DNA from 2 places in the Pantanalinema rosaneae CENA516 genome. Region 2 is predicted to be linked to the other one. Evidence: riboswitches for the same ligand, from Rfam matches in the RefSeq annotation. Region 2 holds a riboswitch; the other holds the start of a gene.
What was found. Region 2 has a riboswitch for cyclic di-AMP ahead of ACN4EK_RS06435 (universal stress protein). Riboswitches for the same ligand answer to the same signal wherever they lie in the genome.
Positions count from the first base shown of each region.

Region 1: linked by a shared signal. The riboswitch ahead of ntrB (nitrate ABC transporter permease) and the one ahead of ACN4EK_RS06435 (universal stress protein) in region 2 are both predicted to bind cyclic di-AMP.

Region 1 covers NZ_JBLZFZ010000010.1:151,681-159,670, forward strand. The annotation lists gene cdf31 (CDF family zinc efflux transporter Cdf31) at 1-449, shown strand, start outside; gene ACN4EK_RS08295 (metallophosphoesterase family protein) at 464-2,029, shown strand; gene ACN4EK_RS08300 (exopolysaccharide biosynthesis protein) at 2,073-2,678, opposite strand; gene ACN4EK_RS08305 (ABC transporter ATP-binding protein) at 2,761-3,594, opposite strand; gene ACN4EK_RS08310 (ABC transporter substrate-binding protein) at 3,638-5,059, opposite strand; gene ntrB (nitrate ABC transporter permease) at 5,077-5,925, opposite strand; cyclic di-AMP (ydaO/yuaA leader) riboswitch at 6,019-6,204, opposite strand; gene ACN4EK_RS08320 (HAMP domain-containing methyl-accepting chemotaxis protein) at 6,450-7,895, shown strand.
Region 2 covers NZ_JBLZFZ010000008.1:101,189-109,178, forward strand. The annotation lists gene ACN4EK_RS06430 (DEAD/DEAH box helicase) at 1-1,478, opposite strand, end outside; cyclic di-AMP (ydaO/yuaA leader) riboswitch at 1,951-2,072, shown strand; gene ACN4EK_RS06435 (universal stress protein) at 2,229-2,915, shown strand; gene ACN4EK_RS06440 (Nif11-like leader peptide family natural product precursor) at 3,206-3,439, shown strand; gene ACN4EK_RS06445 (S9 family peptidase) at 3,614-5,575, shown strand; gene ACN4EK_RS06450 (rhomboid family intramembrane serine protease) at 5,781-6,386, shown strand; gene ACN4EK_RS06455 (SDR family oxidoreductase) at 6,392-7,225, shown strand; gene ACN4EK_RS06460 (sirohydrochlorin chelatase) at 7,323-7,990, shown strand, end outside.

The DNA.
Region 1 (7,990 bases), on a different contig from region 2:
ATACCATGAGTGATATCTGGGTGACGATCAGTGTATTAGCTGGACTGATCGGGATTTGGACATTCAACTGGCAATGGTTAGATGTTGTGTTAGCCTTTCCGGTGGCATTATTAGTATTTTGGAGTGGTTGGGCAGTCATTCGTGAGAATTTGCCCTGGTTAGTGGATGAAATGGCGATCGCGCCCGAAGCCGTTCATGATATTGCCATGCAGGTTCCGGGCGTGTTGAACTGTCACAGCATTGCCTCCCGAGGGGTCGTTGGTCGCCAAACATTTATTGAAATGCATTTAATTGTCAGTGCCACTGATGTCGAAGTTGCCCACCGCATTACCGAAGAGGTAGAAGCCAAATTAGAGGAGCGCTACAGCCCAACCCGAGTTACGATTCACGTGGAGCCACCCGCCTATAGCTCGAATCAGATTACTTACGAATCGGACACTGGACTGTGAAGGAATAACGGGATATGCAATTTGTCACCGATCCTGCGATCGCCACCAAGATTCAGAAGATGGCACAACGGGTGCGTTGGCGTGATCCATTCATCCTTAAACGGAATATCGATCAAACCCGCCTATATCTTGATGATCAACAGGATGAACCGTCCGAATTTTCGTTTCTGGTGATTGGAGATAGTGGTGCCGGATCCCATCGCCGTTACAATCCCCAACGGCGCATCGCTGAACAAATGCTGACCCATCGGGATCAATGTCGCTTTGTGCTGCATACCGGCGATGTCATTTATCTGGTGGGTTCCAGTGAGTATTACCCGAAAAACTTCATTCAGCCCTATCGGGAATTTCTGGTCAACGGCGATCGACCAAACCAGATTGCCTATGACCAGATGGTGTTTAACTTCCCCTTCTTCCTGGTACCAGGCAACCATGACTATTACGATCTACCCCGACTGTATGGCTGGTTAGCCCAGGCTGCCCTACCCCTGCGGTATCTGTTGCGATCGCGGCTGGATTTTGATGTCGGTTGGCATGGTTCCTATCAGGGGGATGCCTATGCCAATGCCTTTTTGGACTACTTAAAGCACTTTGGTAACAACGTTGAGCTAGAACGACATTTAGATCAGCATTACACCGCCACGCTGGGCGATCGCCGCTGCCTGCGGTATCAGCCTGGACAATTTACCCGATTGCCAAATCGCTATTACAGCTTTCGATACAGTGGCATTGATTTTTTTGCTCTGGATTCCAATACCTTTAATGCTCCAAATCCCTTACCTAGTACGCCGGAAGGGGAACGATCGCGCGAACAACTGCGGCAGAAGCGCATGGAGTTAGAACAAGACCAGCGCCATATTTTAGATCAAGCCGCTCGGCTGCACCCTGAGCATCCCGAAGATGCAGAACACTTAGACGACTTACAAGCTAAGGTGGAACAACTGGCAGAAATCATTCGGGATATTGATCAGCAGTTGCAGGCAAACGAAAATACGGTGACAGATGAGGCACAACTGGACTGGTTACAGCAACGCTTAATTGAGTCCTGGCAATCTGAAGCGGTTCGGGGACGTGTGCTATTTTTCCACCATCCTCCCTATGTCACTGAAGCCACCAAGTGGCACCAAGCCCAAACCCTGATCATTCGCGATCGGCTGCGACAGGTCTTGAATGCCGTTGCCCAAGAGGTCGGAGAACTCACCCAGGGTCGCCCGATCGTAGATCTCGTCTTAGCCGGACATGCCCATTGTTTAGAGTATTTGCGAACCTTCGATACCGGTCATGCCGACTCCCACACCAACTGGATTGTCTGTGGGGGCAGTGGCTATAGTCTGCGGCGACAGCGTCAGGAGGGTCCGCAATTAACTGAGCCGTTCCCGGATGGCGATCGTGTGGTGGCAGAATCGCGTTTATTCCTGGGTCGAAGTGGGCAGGGTTCCCGCAAACGTCGCCCCTACTCATTTCTCAGAATTGATGTGCGATCGGGCAATCCACCTAAATTTATCGTGCGTCCTTATATCGCGGAATGGTTTCAACATAGCTGGCAGGAGCGGGAGGGGGAAGTAGTGGTACTGCCGTGAGTAGTCAGTTGGGGAAGATGAGGGGATAGGGAAAAGTAAGTTTTTAGCTGAAGATTTGCTGTAACATCGTGGGCGAGAGCCAGAGAGCATAGGTAATGCCACAGATGGCGAGGGTAACGGCGATCGTAAAGCCATAGCCGATACACATTAATAGACCATCCGCTTCCAGAGTGGCGATCGCAATTAACAGGATGCCTGCGGTGGGAATGGGGTTGGTGAAAGGAATCGGCAACATCAACAGAAAGGCTAACCAGGCAATACAAAGACCATTGAGTTTCCAGGCATGGGGGCTGGTAGCAAGCCGCCGCATCCGGGGACGGGTAATTTTTTCTAACAATTTGGACAGGGTTTGTAATTGCTTCAGCAGGCTGTGCACTAACCAGGTGGGGAACCGCAACTGAGCGATCGTCCGAGGCAACCAGGGCGATCGCCGCCCCACTGCCATTTGCAATGCCAAAATCAGGCAAGCGAATCCCAGAGGGCCGGCTAATCCGGGCGGCATCGGTAACAGAAACGGCAACACCAATAACCCAATCACCAGACTGAATCCGCGTTCGGAGGTTTCGGTCAAAATATCATGCAGGGTTAAAGGATGTTCTGCCAGACGCTTCAGCAATGCTGCCAGGTCTTGCGAGAATCTCAGGTGCATAACCAACGGAACAGTTGAACCTTGATAGATCCAACTGTAAGGGAAAAGATTCCCGATCGTCAGTCCCCGCAAGATAGGAAGATCAGTCGCCAAAATGCTGATCCAGGAAGTTTAAAACATGGTTCCGCAGTTCGTAGTACAGGGGATCTTCTCGTAGTGCTGCCCGATCGCGGGGATGGGGAAACGGCACTTCCAGAATTTCGCCAATCTGGGCATGGGGCCCATTCGTCAACATGACGATGCGATCGGACATATATAATGCCTCATCCACATCATGCGTCACCATCATCACCGCCTGCCGATTGTTCTCCCAAATATTCAACACTTCTCGCTGTAACTTACCGCGTGTCAGAGCATCCAACGCCCCAAATGGTTCATCCATCAGCAACATTTTGGGACGAATCGCCAAGGCTCGGGCAATCCCCACCCGTTGCTTCATCCCACCCGAGATTTCATCCGGGTATTTATTGGCGGCGGCGGTCAAATTCACCATTGCCAGGTGTTCATTGACAATTTGGGATTTTTCGGCATGGGAAGCTCGATCCAAGACTTCATCCACAGCTAAACGAATGTTCTCCCGCACCGTCAGCCAGGGTAGTAAAGAGTAATGCTGGAACACCATCATCCGTTCAGCACCCGGTTTGCGAATTGCCTTTCCTTCTAGAGTCAGTAACCCTGAGGTCGGACGTTCTAACCCGGCGACCATTTTCAGCAAGGTCGATTTGCCACAGCCCGAGTGACCAATTAAGGAGACAAACTCATTTTCCTGGACGGTGAGACTGATATTATCCAATACCACGAACTCACTCCCATCCGGATTGCGATAGGCCTTGGTCAGGTTTTCAATCACTAAAAATTCGGTTGGAGTTGAGCGATCGCCGTGGATGCCGTTCGTTTGTAGGGTAGATTTAACCATCATGCCTCCTGGTTGAGTCAGTAGTGAACAATGAATCTATGGATTAACTGAGATAAATCCGGGTCGGGCGATCGGCGCGGATCTCGAAGCTATTCAAATAACCCATAGGGTCACTCGGATCAAACCCTTTCTTGTCGATAAACGCCTCTGGCGGTTCGACTTTGTAATCCTCCTGGGGACAAGGAATCCCCATTTCAGCCGCCACTTCCCGGTAGATATCGGTTCTCCAAGCTTTTGTCGCTAGAGCATCGGCATCTTTGGGAAATACTTTAATTTGTCCCCAGCGAGCCGCTTGAGTCATCAGCCACAGACTCTTAGAGCGCCACATAAAGGTCGAGTTTTCTCCCGGTGCTTGGGGAATATTCGGTGGCAGGTCAAAGAACAGCGTTGTATCCGGCGAGGACACAGTCCGGTCTTTACCATCAAACCCACCGTAGTTGTAATCCCCGACAATGGCAGGCCGCGTGAATTTATCCACAGCCCCCGTTTTAGGTTTGGCTCCGGTAAACGAGCGATCGGTAATCAGTTCGGCAACTTCCGCCCGGTTTTCCGGTTGGCTGCAATACTGGCAAGCTTCAATCATGGCTTTGAGTAAGGAGCGGTAAGTTTTGGGATTTTGTTCGATGAAGTCCTCCATCACACCCAGCAAGCGATCGGGATGCCCTAACCAAATTTCCTTGCCTTGAGCAAAGGTAAACCCAACGCCAGCATTGCCTTGAATCGCGCGAGTATTCCAGGGTTCTGCCACCATGTAGCCCTGCATGGCTCCGATCCGCACATTGGTCACCATTTGGGGCGGGGGCACGATGATGATCCGGAATTCCTTATCCGGTTCAACTCCTGCTGCTGCTGCCAGGTAACGAATAAAATATTCGTAAATTGATGAACTCAGAACCACCGCCCAAACGCGATTTTCTGGCGGTTGACTCTCAAAGAAGTTACGGAACTGCCGCCCGAACGCTTCTAAGTCCCCGTTGTATTCGTACCAGGGTCGCAGACCAAACTCCCACATGGCTTTATTCATGGTCATTGCGTTGCCATGTCGATGAATCGTCATCCCGGCACATAACGGCGCATGACGTGCCCCTTCCGCCCCAATCCGAGCATTCGTGACCGCCCCGGAAACCACGGGAGCCGCATCTAAGCGCCCAAAAATCACGCCATCCCGTGAGGTTGCCCAACTGGCCTCCCGATTCAGTTGAACATTTAAACCATATTTACGGAAGAAGCCTTTTTTCCAGGCGATCGCAAACGGCGCACAATCATTCACCGGCACATAGCCCACGGTAATATCTGGTTTTTCCAGGTCTTCCCGTCTAACGACAGGCTTGATCGCCAACGCTTCATCCGTTAGCCCTTTAGCGGAGCGATCGCCACTGATAGTACAGGAGGATACTCCTAGCCCCGCGATCGTCGCGCCCATGCCCAGCACAAACTCTCGTCGTGTCCAACGATTAGTGTTCATAGTACGTGGTGAAAAATTTAACTACTGACGGGACGGCGGTGAGTCACCCAGGCTTGCAATTGCCCCATGGCAAAATCCAGCAGCAAGCCCGTGATGCCAATGATGAAGACCGCTAGAAACACAGAACTTAAGTTCAAGCGACTCCATTCATCCCAGACAAAGAAACCAATGCCAATCCCACCCGTCAGCATCTCGACCGCCACAATCACTAACCAGGCAATGCCTAAACTGATCCGTAATCCGGTGAAGATATAGGGCAGGCTGGCGGGCAGAATAATCTTCGTTACCTGCCGCCATTTGGGCATTTCCAGCACTCTCGCCACATCGATAAAATCCTGCGACACGCTGGAAACCCCCAACGCCGTGTTGATGATCGTCGGCCACAGTGAAGTTACGAAGATTACAAAGATGGCTGAGGGATCGGCCAGGTTGAAGATGGCTAGAGCGATCGGCAGCCATGCTAACGGAGACACCGGTTTGAAGATTTGAATCACCGGATTTAACGCCAGCATGATCGGGCGAGACATGCCGACTAGAAAGCCAATCGGAATGGCGACGATCGCGCCCAAACCAAACCCAATTAAAACCCGGCGTAGGCTGGCTAGCAGTAACCAACCAACGCCCAAATCCCCCGGGCCCCGCTGGTAAAAGGGATTCAGGATAAAGTCTAAATTACTAACTAACGCTTCCCAGGGAGTTGGCATCAAATCCCGACGGAACAGCGCCACGCCCCACCAGAGCAGGAGAATTCCCAGGAAACCCAAAGCAGGCAGCAGCACTGTATCTCGAACCATAAATAGTTTGGTTCGATGCCAACTTGCCTGAGCGATCGCAGCAAACACTGCTGCCAGATTCATCATCGGCATATATAGCACCTCAGTCTCACGAGCAGGTACACAAACTGAGCCGTACTGGCAAGAGACACTGAGGAGTCAGAGCATGGAAAAATGCTGACTCTCCAGTCCTCCCTCAATGCTGACGGAGTTAGCTGACGGGCTAGGGCTGAGAGATGCCCTCCGGTACTGAGTAAATCGGTCAGAAGCCAGACATCACTAAAAATAGGTCTGGGATTCTGCCTGATTTAGCCAAGCAACCGGTTCGCCCCAAAGATTGGTTCCTCCGTTCCGGGGTAGCACTGTACCTCACACGCTTACAGGCGACCCAGATTAAGCTGACTGACTCAAGTTAATAGATAGGAATTTAACACTGCGATCGGGAATTGTGCAACCTACCTTAGGCAGGATGTCGAGCGATCGCTAAATCGAGCCTGGTTGTAATGTCAGGAATCTCTGAGATTGTTTAAGAATTGTCTGAACCTGTCGATCGGGTGACTGCCTCCGGGCGCACTAACTAATAGACCCGATATTGATCCCTACAAACAGTCAACCTTATGAAACTGAGCACCAAAATGTACCTGGGATTTGCCATCCCTGCCTTAATTTTGGCTGGGGTTGGTGCCTATTCACTGTATTCATTTAGCCAAATTAATCGTCAGGTGGGTACGATTTATGACGATCGGGTAGTGCCACTTCAACAACTTAAGACTATCTCCGATCAATACGCCATTACTATCATTGATACGGTGCATAAAACCAACCGCAAACTATTAACACCCTCTGAGGCGATCGCACTAATTCAAACAGCCGAAACCACAATTCAACAAAATTGGCAGGCTTATCTCAACACAGAATTAACCCTTGAAGAACAACAATTAGTGAATCAAACTAAAACCTTACTGACCCAAGTCAATCCAGAAATCCTGAGGTTGAAACAAGCGTTAGAGGAACGGAATACGTCCCGCATTGCGGAATTAGATACTCGCCTTTATCAGGTCATTGATCCGCTGACCCGACAATTGCATCAACTGACTGATTTACAATCACACGTAGCACACCAGGAACGGCAAACCGCCGATGTCGTTTATCGCCATACGGTTGGAGTATTTATTGTCCTGTTAGTCGTCGCATTAATCCTGGCATCCCTGATCGGCTTCTTCCTCAGTCGCTCAATCATTGCCACCCTACGCCAAACGATCGCCGCCCTCAGTCAAACCGCCACCGAGATTGCCGCTGCAACTAGCCAACAGGAACGGGTCGCCGCTCAACAAGCCACTTCCGTGAATCAAACCACCACCACGATGGATGAGTTGAGTGCCTCTTCCCGCCAATCTGCCACCCAGGCTGAAGCCTCTAATACCCGCGCCCAACAAGCCCTGGCTCAATCCGAATCCGGCATGAAGGCCGTTGAGCAAACCTTAGCCGGGATGAGTACCTTACAACAAACTGTCATGGCGATCGCTGAACAGGTGCAGCAATTACAGGCACAGACGAATCAAATTGGCACGATTACAGCGTTAGTCAGTGATTTAGCCAATCAAACCAATATGCTGGCATTGAATGCTGCCGTAGAAGCAGTCCGAGCCGGAGAACATGGTAAGGGTTTTGCGATCGTGGCAGCTGAAATTCGCAAACTAGCCCAGCAAAGTAAACTATCCGCCACCAAGATCGATACCTTAATCTCGGACATTCAAACGGCAATTCAAACCACTGCCCAAACCACAGCCAACAGCACCTCAACGGTGCAAAGCGGCATAGACCTGGCTCAAAATACTGCCGCCGCCTTCGATCGGATTATGGCAGAGATCCAAAGTGTGGTTGTGAGTAGTCAACAATTGACCTTGAATGCTCAACAACAGGCGATCGCCATCTCCCAGGTGGTGACTGCGATGAATTCCCTGAATCATGCTGCCCAGGAAACTGCGAGCGGCATCAGTCAAACCAAACAGGGCATTCAAACCCTCAACCAAACGGCATCAGGCTTACAAAGCATGGTTTAATCACGAGATACATCAGGCAATCAGTTCAGATCAGGGTATATCAGAGGGTATATCAAGTTAGAACCGTTCTCCCGTTCAACGTGATCCTCACAGGA
Region 2 (7,990 bases):
TGGGCTTCCAGTTGCGCCAGTTCCGCCCGTAAGGTATTGATCGCCTCCTGTTGGGGACGGAGATAATCCGTTGCCAGATATTGACCAAAACTGCGCTCTAGAAGATTTCTGGCTTCCTCTAGACTATGGGTTTGCAGCAGGTTCAAGACCATACCATAGCTGGGAGTAAATTGGCTGACTAAGGGATCAGCACCCACCGTAGTGAGATAAGAGGCTTCCCTGGCTCCCTCAAACGGAGTTTGCACCGTCACCACATGCCCCAAAACATCCATCCCCCGCCGTCCGGCTCGTCCTGCCATTTGCAAGAACTCGGAGGCGGTAAGTAAGCGATGTCCCAGATCGGTGCGCTTCGAGAGGCTGGAAATAATGGTGGTGCGGGCAGGCATATTAATCCCGGCGGCCAGGGTTTCCGTGGCAAACACGACTTTGATCAAGCCCATCTGGAACAGTTCTTCAATCAAGCCTTTCCAGGCGGGCAGAATCCCGGCATGGTGAGCAGCAATGCCTCGACACAAGGGTTCGACTTGACCAGCCCGTCCGGCATCCGGATTTGCCGCTAAAAATTCATCGACACGCTGTTTCAGTTGTGCTGCTTCCGCTTCAGTGACTAGAGACAACGGCAAATTACTCACCTCTGCCACGGCTTGATCACAGCCCCGCCGACTAAAGATGAAATAAATCGCCGGGAGCATATCCCGCTGCTGCAACTGAGTCAGGACATAGGCTAAGTTGGGGCTTTCCTGCCGGGGACTCCGTCCTTTACCACCCGGTTTTGCGCCTTTGCCACCTTTAGGTCGCAGTCGGGGATTCATCCGTTTGCCACTGTCATCAAGGAGCGGAAATAAGCCCTTGGGATTGCAGAAATGAAACCTGAGGGGAACGGGGCGGAAGTCTGAATAAATCCGATCGGTAGGTCCATGTACCTGGGCAATCCAATCCGTCAGTTGGTCGCTATTGGCAACCGTTGCCGACAGGGCAACCAGTTGGATCTCCGGTGGACAGTAGATAATCGATTCTTCCCAGACTGTGCCGCGTTGCCGATCGTTCATATAGTGGCATTCATCCAACACGACGGCTTGCACACCCACCAGCGATGTACCCACCTCTCCGATCGGGGTGCCGTACAGCATATTCCGGAAGATTTCGGTCGTCATCACCAGAATTGGAGCCTCTCGGTTGACGGAAATGTCACCCGTAAGTAGTCCCACATTGTCGCTACCAAATAATTCCCGAAAGTCCCGCAGCTTCTGGTTTGATAGGGCTTTCAGGGGTGTGGTGTAAAATACCCGCCGTCCCTGAGCCAGAGCACGATGAATGGCGTACTCACCCACCAGGGTTTTACCCGAGCCAGTAGGCGCACAGACGACTACGGATCGACCGGCTTCCAGCGCTGCGATCGCCTGAAGCTGAAATTCATCCAGTTGAAAAGGGAACAGTTGCTTTAGATCAAGCCCTGACGGTTTAAGGGAAGCACTCACGCGAACATTTAAAAGTAAAGAGCAAAGGAAGACGGAGTGATGAACGTTCACAGTGAAACATGCATCCTGCCTTACCTATATATTTATTCTGTGATCTTCCGCCGCGATTCACGCCCAATAATTAACTTTCTTCTTAATTTATATTGAACTATGTTAATTTTTTGACACTCAGGCTCAGATTAAATCCGGAAAGTTGTACCAATTCCCTAATTTTGTTGGTTTTGGACAATCTACTTCTATGAAAACTGTTATAAGTTTCATGAACAACTACTTTAAGGCAGATGCGGAACCCAAAATGAGTGGGTTATATTAACTAGAGGATAGATAAACACCCTGAAATCACCAGCTTTGCCTCTGTCTTAGAGGGCAATTTTTTTGAATTACTGGCTAACGATCACCTGTCTCGTAACTATATCTCATGATGTCTATTTAAGTGGGTAGCCTAATCTGAAACCAAGCCATGATGGAAGGATTCGATCATACGCTTGGTTAAGAGCGGAGGAACCAAATTCCTGGGGCTAATTTCAGCATACCTGAAAGAGACACCTTCCAGTCTTCGCCCGTCAGCTAACTCCGTCGGCAATGGGAGGAGTGCCTAAGACTAACGCTTTTATGCAGCGGTCTGGAGTCTCCTGACAGATTCAGTCGAATACCTTGACAGCATCCGATGTCATTGCTGCTCTGTCGCCTGACCCACCTCTCGTCCGTGTTCTACTTTTTTTAGAGAGGTCAACCGTGAACATTACATCAATGCTTGCGCGTCTTGAGGGAGCGCTAGGTTGTAGTGACCTGACTCGGCAAATGTTGTTAGTGCCCCCATCAGGTAGTTCAGCTAGCTCCAACACGACTCAAGCAGTGAACTTGATGGTCGCATACAATGGCTCACCTCGTAGCCAAATTGCCCTGGATTTAACCCTCTGGATTGCTCACCAAACCCGGTTAGCCACATCCAAAGCCGTTACGGTACAAGTCATTTACGTCATGGACTTACAGAGTTCATGCAGCCCTACCTTATCCGCTAAGCATCCAGTTTCCTCGAAAAGCAAACCCTTTTCCCGCAAGAAGCAGCGTAACGCCCCGCTAGTGGCGTGTGGGCAAGCGGCGGTGCAGTCGCGATCGAACAGCATTGCGCCAGAGTTGTCAGAATCTTGCCAACCGTCGGTATCCGATGTCTCCTCTTGCTGGGCAGATTCCTTTGAACAAGCCGATCGCATTTTATGGCGGGCACGGTATCTGGCGGATGAATGGCGGGGTTCTCTAAAGACCCATCTCCGGTTTGGTAGCTTGATTCCCGAACTGAAAAGTGTCGTCCAGGCTGAATCTGCCACGATGCTCATTGTCGGTTGCGAATCTGCGGAACATCCCTTAGTGCAGCAATTGGGGCGATCGTTTCCTTGTCCTGTTGTCGGGATTCCGCCAGCGTTGTGTGATGGCTAGGAATATAGGCTGAGATCGGCATGATCGTTGATCGAGGCTACAATCAGCTAATCAGGTTTCCTAGGGCAGTCCGTAATGTCTGCCCTTTGTGTTATTTGAGGTATTGGCTGAAATCCAAGTATTGTAAAGTAGACATCAGCGTTTCTCTATCAAAAGTAGATGTACGATTACAAAATCAGAATAATTTTTTAGATAAAGCAACGCTATAGGTGACTGAGATTTAGGGCAGTATAACCTAGAGGCATTATTTGCTTGTCGGGGATACGCAATACCAGAAGGAGGATTCAGGAATGTCGCTGGAAAGTGCGAATCGATTTCTGGAGGCAGCCGCTTATGACGAGACGCTGCGAGATAAGTTTGAACATATTTCTAGTCCAGAAGAGTTTTTAAAGATTACTGAGCAACTTGGTTATAGCTTTACCACGGAAGAACTGATGACGATCGCCCGGGAACAAAGTCAGGGAGTAGTAGTCAGACGGCATACCGGAGTCTGGAAATGGCTACGGAGCATTAATTGGGTGTGATTCCTGCACACGGTGATTCGCTGTCCGGTTCCGGGTTGAATCCGCTCTGGTCGGACAGGAGACTGACTCCGATCGCTAAAGGTGCATTACCAGTGCTACCGTCTGACTAAGAATCAGCCGTGTTAGTGTTGATGCGGGATTCCCAAAAACCTTGACTGATTGCCCGACCCACGCATGAACTTACTTCAAACTACGGTAGCGATCGTTCTACCGGCTCTGCTGACCCTGACAACCATGCCCCCTATCCTGGCTGATACGGTTACTCCAAACGAGAATTTAGTGGTCGAGGGCATTCCACCGATCCCAACCTCCCTGGTGGATACGGTTCAGCGCTATACCGAGTTTCGATCGGCCGGCTTGTCCAGTTGGCATCCGACTCAACGAGAACTGTTAATCTCGACGCGGTTTGCCAATACGGCACAGGTGCATCAGGTGCGATCGCCGTTGGGGATGCGGCAGCAGTTAACCTTTTTTGCAGAAGCCCCCTCGGGAGCCACCTATCAACCCACCACCGGGGATTACTTTGTCTTCAGTCGCGATGTCGGTGGGAACGAATTTAACCAAAATTACCGCTACGATTTAGCCACTGGCGCAGTCACGTTGCTCACGGACGGTAAATCCAAGAATAGTCGTGGCATCTGGTCAACGGCGGGCGATCGCATGGCATACACCTCCACTCGCCGCAATGGACAGGACACCGATCTGTACGTGATTGATCCCACCAAGCCCCAGACCGATCGCTTATTAGCCACGGTGGAGGGGGGAGGGTGGTCGCCGCTCGATTGGGCACCGGACGATCGACAATTGTTGGTCATGCAGTTTGTGTCGGTTAACGAAAGTTACCTCTGGTTAGTCGATAGCCAGTCGGGTCAGAAGACGCTGCTGACTCCTAAGACGGGCACAGAATCTGTGTTTTATGGCGGGGCAGTGTTTAGCCGCGATGGGAAAGGCTTGTACCTGATCAGCGATCGGGGGTCAGAATTCCAACGACTGTCTTACTTTGATCTGGCAACCCAAACCTATACCGAGCTAAGCAGTCAAATTCCCTGGGATGTTGAGGATTTTGATTTATCGCACGATGGCAAACTGCTGGCTTTTGTCACCAATGAAGAAGGCAGTAGTGTCCTGCATCTGCTCGATACCACCACCCGTCAGGAAAGACCTGTACCCAAACTTCCCCCCGGTCTGATCTTCCGACTGAGTTGGCATCGCAATAATCGGGACTTGGGATTTACCCTGATCACCGCCCGCTTTCCGGCAGATGTCTATTCCCTGGATGTGACGACGAACCAGGTACAACGGTGGACCGAAAGTGAAACTGGGGGATTGAATACCACCACCTTTGCCGAAGCGGAATTAGTCCGGTGGCAAAGTTTCGACGATCGCACCATTTCTGGTTTCCTCTACCGCCCCCCCAGCCGGTTTACGGGCAAACGTCCGGTAATCATTGACATTCATGGGGGGCCGGAAAGCCAATCGCGACCCATTTTTCAGGGACGGGACAACTTCTTTTTAAATGAACTGGGAGTTGCCCTGCTGCTACCGAACGTGCGGGGTTCGACTGGCTATGGCAAAACCTTTCTGAAACTGGACAACGGCAAACTCCGGGAAGATTCGGTCAAAGACATCGGCGCTCTTTTGGATTGGATTGCCACCCAACCCGATCTGGATGCCGATCGCGTGTTGGTCATGGGTGGCAGCTATGGCGGCTATATGTCCCTGGCTGTCGCCACGCATTACAGCGATCGGATTCGTGCCGCGATCAATATTGTCGGCATTTCTAACTTCGTCACCTTTTTGGAGCGGACTGAGAGCTATCGGCGGGATCTGCGCCGGGTGGAGTACGGCGACGAACGGGATCCCCAGATGCGGGAATTTCTGCTGCAAATCTCTCCGCTCAACAATGCTGAGCAAATTCAAAAGCCGCTCTTTGTGATTCATGGCAAAAATGATCCACGGGTGCCCCTGGCTGAAGCCGAACAAATTGTTGCCACTGTCCGGAATAACCAGGTTCCCGTTTGGTATCTGATGGCAAAGGACGAAGGTCATGGATTTGCCAAAAAAGCCAATTTCGACTTTCAGTTTTATGCCACTGTCCTATTTGTGCAACAGTTTTTGTTAAAACAGGAGAATTAGGAGATTTCCAGAATAGAAATTACCGGATAATTGGCGATTTTGGGTAGGGGCGAACAGCCGTTTGCCCGTACAAAGGCAAAAGTTTCCTAGAAATCTCCTTAGGGCAGGGCAGCGCAGGGAGATGACAAGATGGGAGGATAGGATGCTGCCATCACTGTTCAACCCATACTTTTGATCACGATTGATTCATAACTGTTAACTAACTATGCGTAGCACCAAAGGGGAACGGACGATCGCCGGAGAAATCCGCAACCAATTTACGATTCTGTTAGGGTTAGTCGCCGTAGCCTGGACGTTAGAAATCATTGATCAATTTCTCCTGCGATCGGTTTCCCGCACGACCTTAGATGTTTATGGCATTGTGCCGCAGAGTTTAATTGGTCTGCGCGGCATTTTGTTCGCGCCCTTCCTGCATGGCAATTTTGCTCACCTGATTGGTAATACCATCCCATTTGTGGTGTTGGGCTGGTTGGTGATGCTGCGGGAAACCAGCGATTTCTTCATCGTGAGTATTATTGCTGGGTTATCGAGCGGTTTAGGTACCTGGCTAATTGGTAGACCCGGCACCATCCATATTGGTGCTAGTGGCGTGATTTTTGGTTATTTAGGCTATTTATTACTGCGAGGATTTTTTGAGCGGAGTGTGCTGGCGATCTCCCTAGCGATCGTCACCGCCGTACTATACGGTAGTTTGGTTTTTGGCGTTTTACCCTTCCAGTATGGCATTTCCTGGGAGGGGCATTTATTTGGCTTCATTGGGGGAATTGTTGCCGCCTGGATGCTTGCCAATGAACGAAAACGGGGAGGCTAAACCGCTTGGCAAATTTAGCAATTATTGGCTGTGGCTATGTGGGACGAGCAGTAGCTCAGGTTTGGCAACAACAGGGGCATACCGTCACCGTCACAACCACCACCGAAAGCCGCATTCCGGAACTAGAAACCATTGCCGATCGGGCGATCGTACTACATGGCGAGGATGAGGCAGGTTGGCGATCGCTGTTGCCCAACCAAACGGCAGTGTTGGTCTGTATGGGAGCGCGGAATGCTGATAGTTATGAATCAACGTATTTAGGGACAGCTACGACTCTGGCTAAAGTGCTGCCAGAGATGCCTACAGTCCAGCAGGTGATTTATACCGGCAGCTATGCCGTCTATGGCGATCACCAGGGAGCCTGGGTGGATGAAACAACTCCGGTTGCGCCTGTGACTCGCAATGGCGAAATTCTGGCAGCGACGGAACAGGTCTTACTGAGTGCCGCCCATTCCGCGCTCAACATCTGCATCTTTCGCTTAGGGGGCATTTATGGCGAGGGTCGGGAGTTAGCTAAGATTTACCACCGGGTCGCTGGCACTATCCGTCCAGGCACAGGGCAGGAAGCCGCCAATTGGGTACATTTAGACGATATTGTGGGCGCGATCGCCTTTGCCTATGAGCAGCACCTACAGGGCGTTTATAACCTGGTTTGTACAGTTCCCCTGACGGTCGGAGAGGTGATCGATCGGGTTTGTATGACTCACAATCTGCCGCCAGTCACCTGGGATGCCAGCCTCCCCAATCCGCGTTCCTATAACGCCAGAGTTTCTAATCACAAGCTCAGAAGCGCAGGGTATCAATTTCTTCATCCAGAAATTTTTGAGTTGGAGGCTTAGTAATCTACCGCGCTGCGGCTTTGGAACCCCTCCCACCGGATTTTGCTGGCGGCGGCAATGAGCTAAGATAACGAGGCACTTGCGGATGTTTTGCTGAATGCTGCTCTCAGACTCAACTCAATCAGTTTCTTCAACCTCTTCCAGTCAGCCATCGCTCCAGTTACCGCCATTGCCCTTGCGGCGACCGCTGTTGTTGATCGGTCACGGCACCCGGGATGATGACGGTCGCCAAAGTTTATTAGACTTTGCGGCAGCGTATCAGGCGATCGATCCCTCCCGTCCCGTCCTGCCCTGTTTTCTGGAGTTAACCGCACCCACAATTCAGGAAGGCGTGGATCACTGTGTCGAGCAAGGCTACACGGAATTATCGGTTCTACCCATCCTGCTGTTTGCTGCCCGTCATAATAAGTTCGATGTTACTAACGAACTCGATCGCGCCCGCCAACGCCATCCCCAGGTACGGTTTCACTATGGGAGACACTTTGGCATCACTCCCGGCATCCTCGACCTATGGCGATCTCGCTTGGCGGAACTCGATCTGCCGGAACATAACCCGCAGGCGATCGGGCGAGAAGATACGGTACTCCTGTTCGTCGGACGGGGTTCCAGTGATCCCGATGCCAATGGAGATGTTTATAAGCTGGCACGGATGTTGTGGGAAGGGAGCGGCTATCAAACCGTAGAAACCTGCTTTATTGGCATTACCCACCCCCGGCTAGAAGAGGGCTTCCGGCGAGCCCGGTTCTATCAACCCAAGCGGATCAT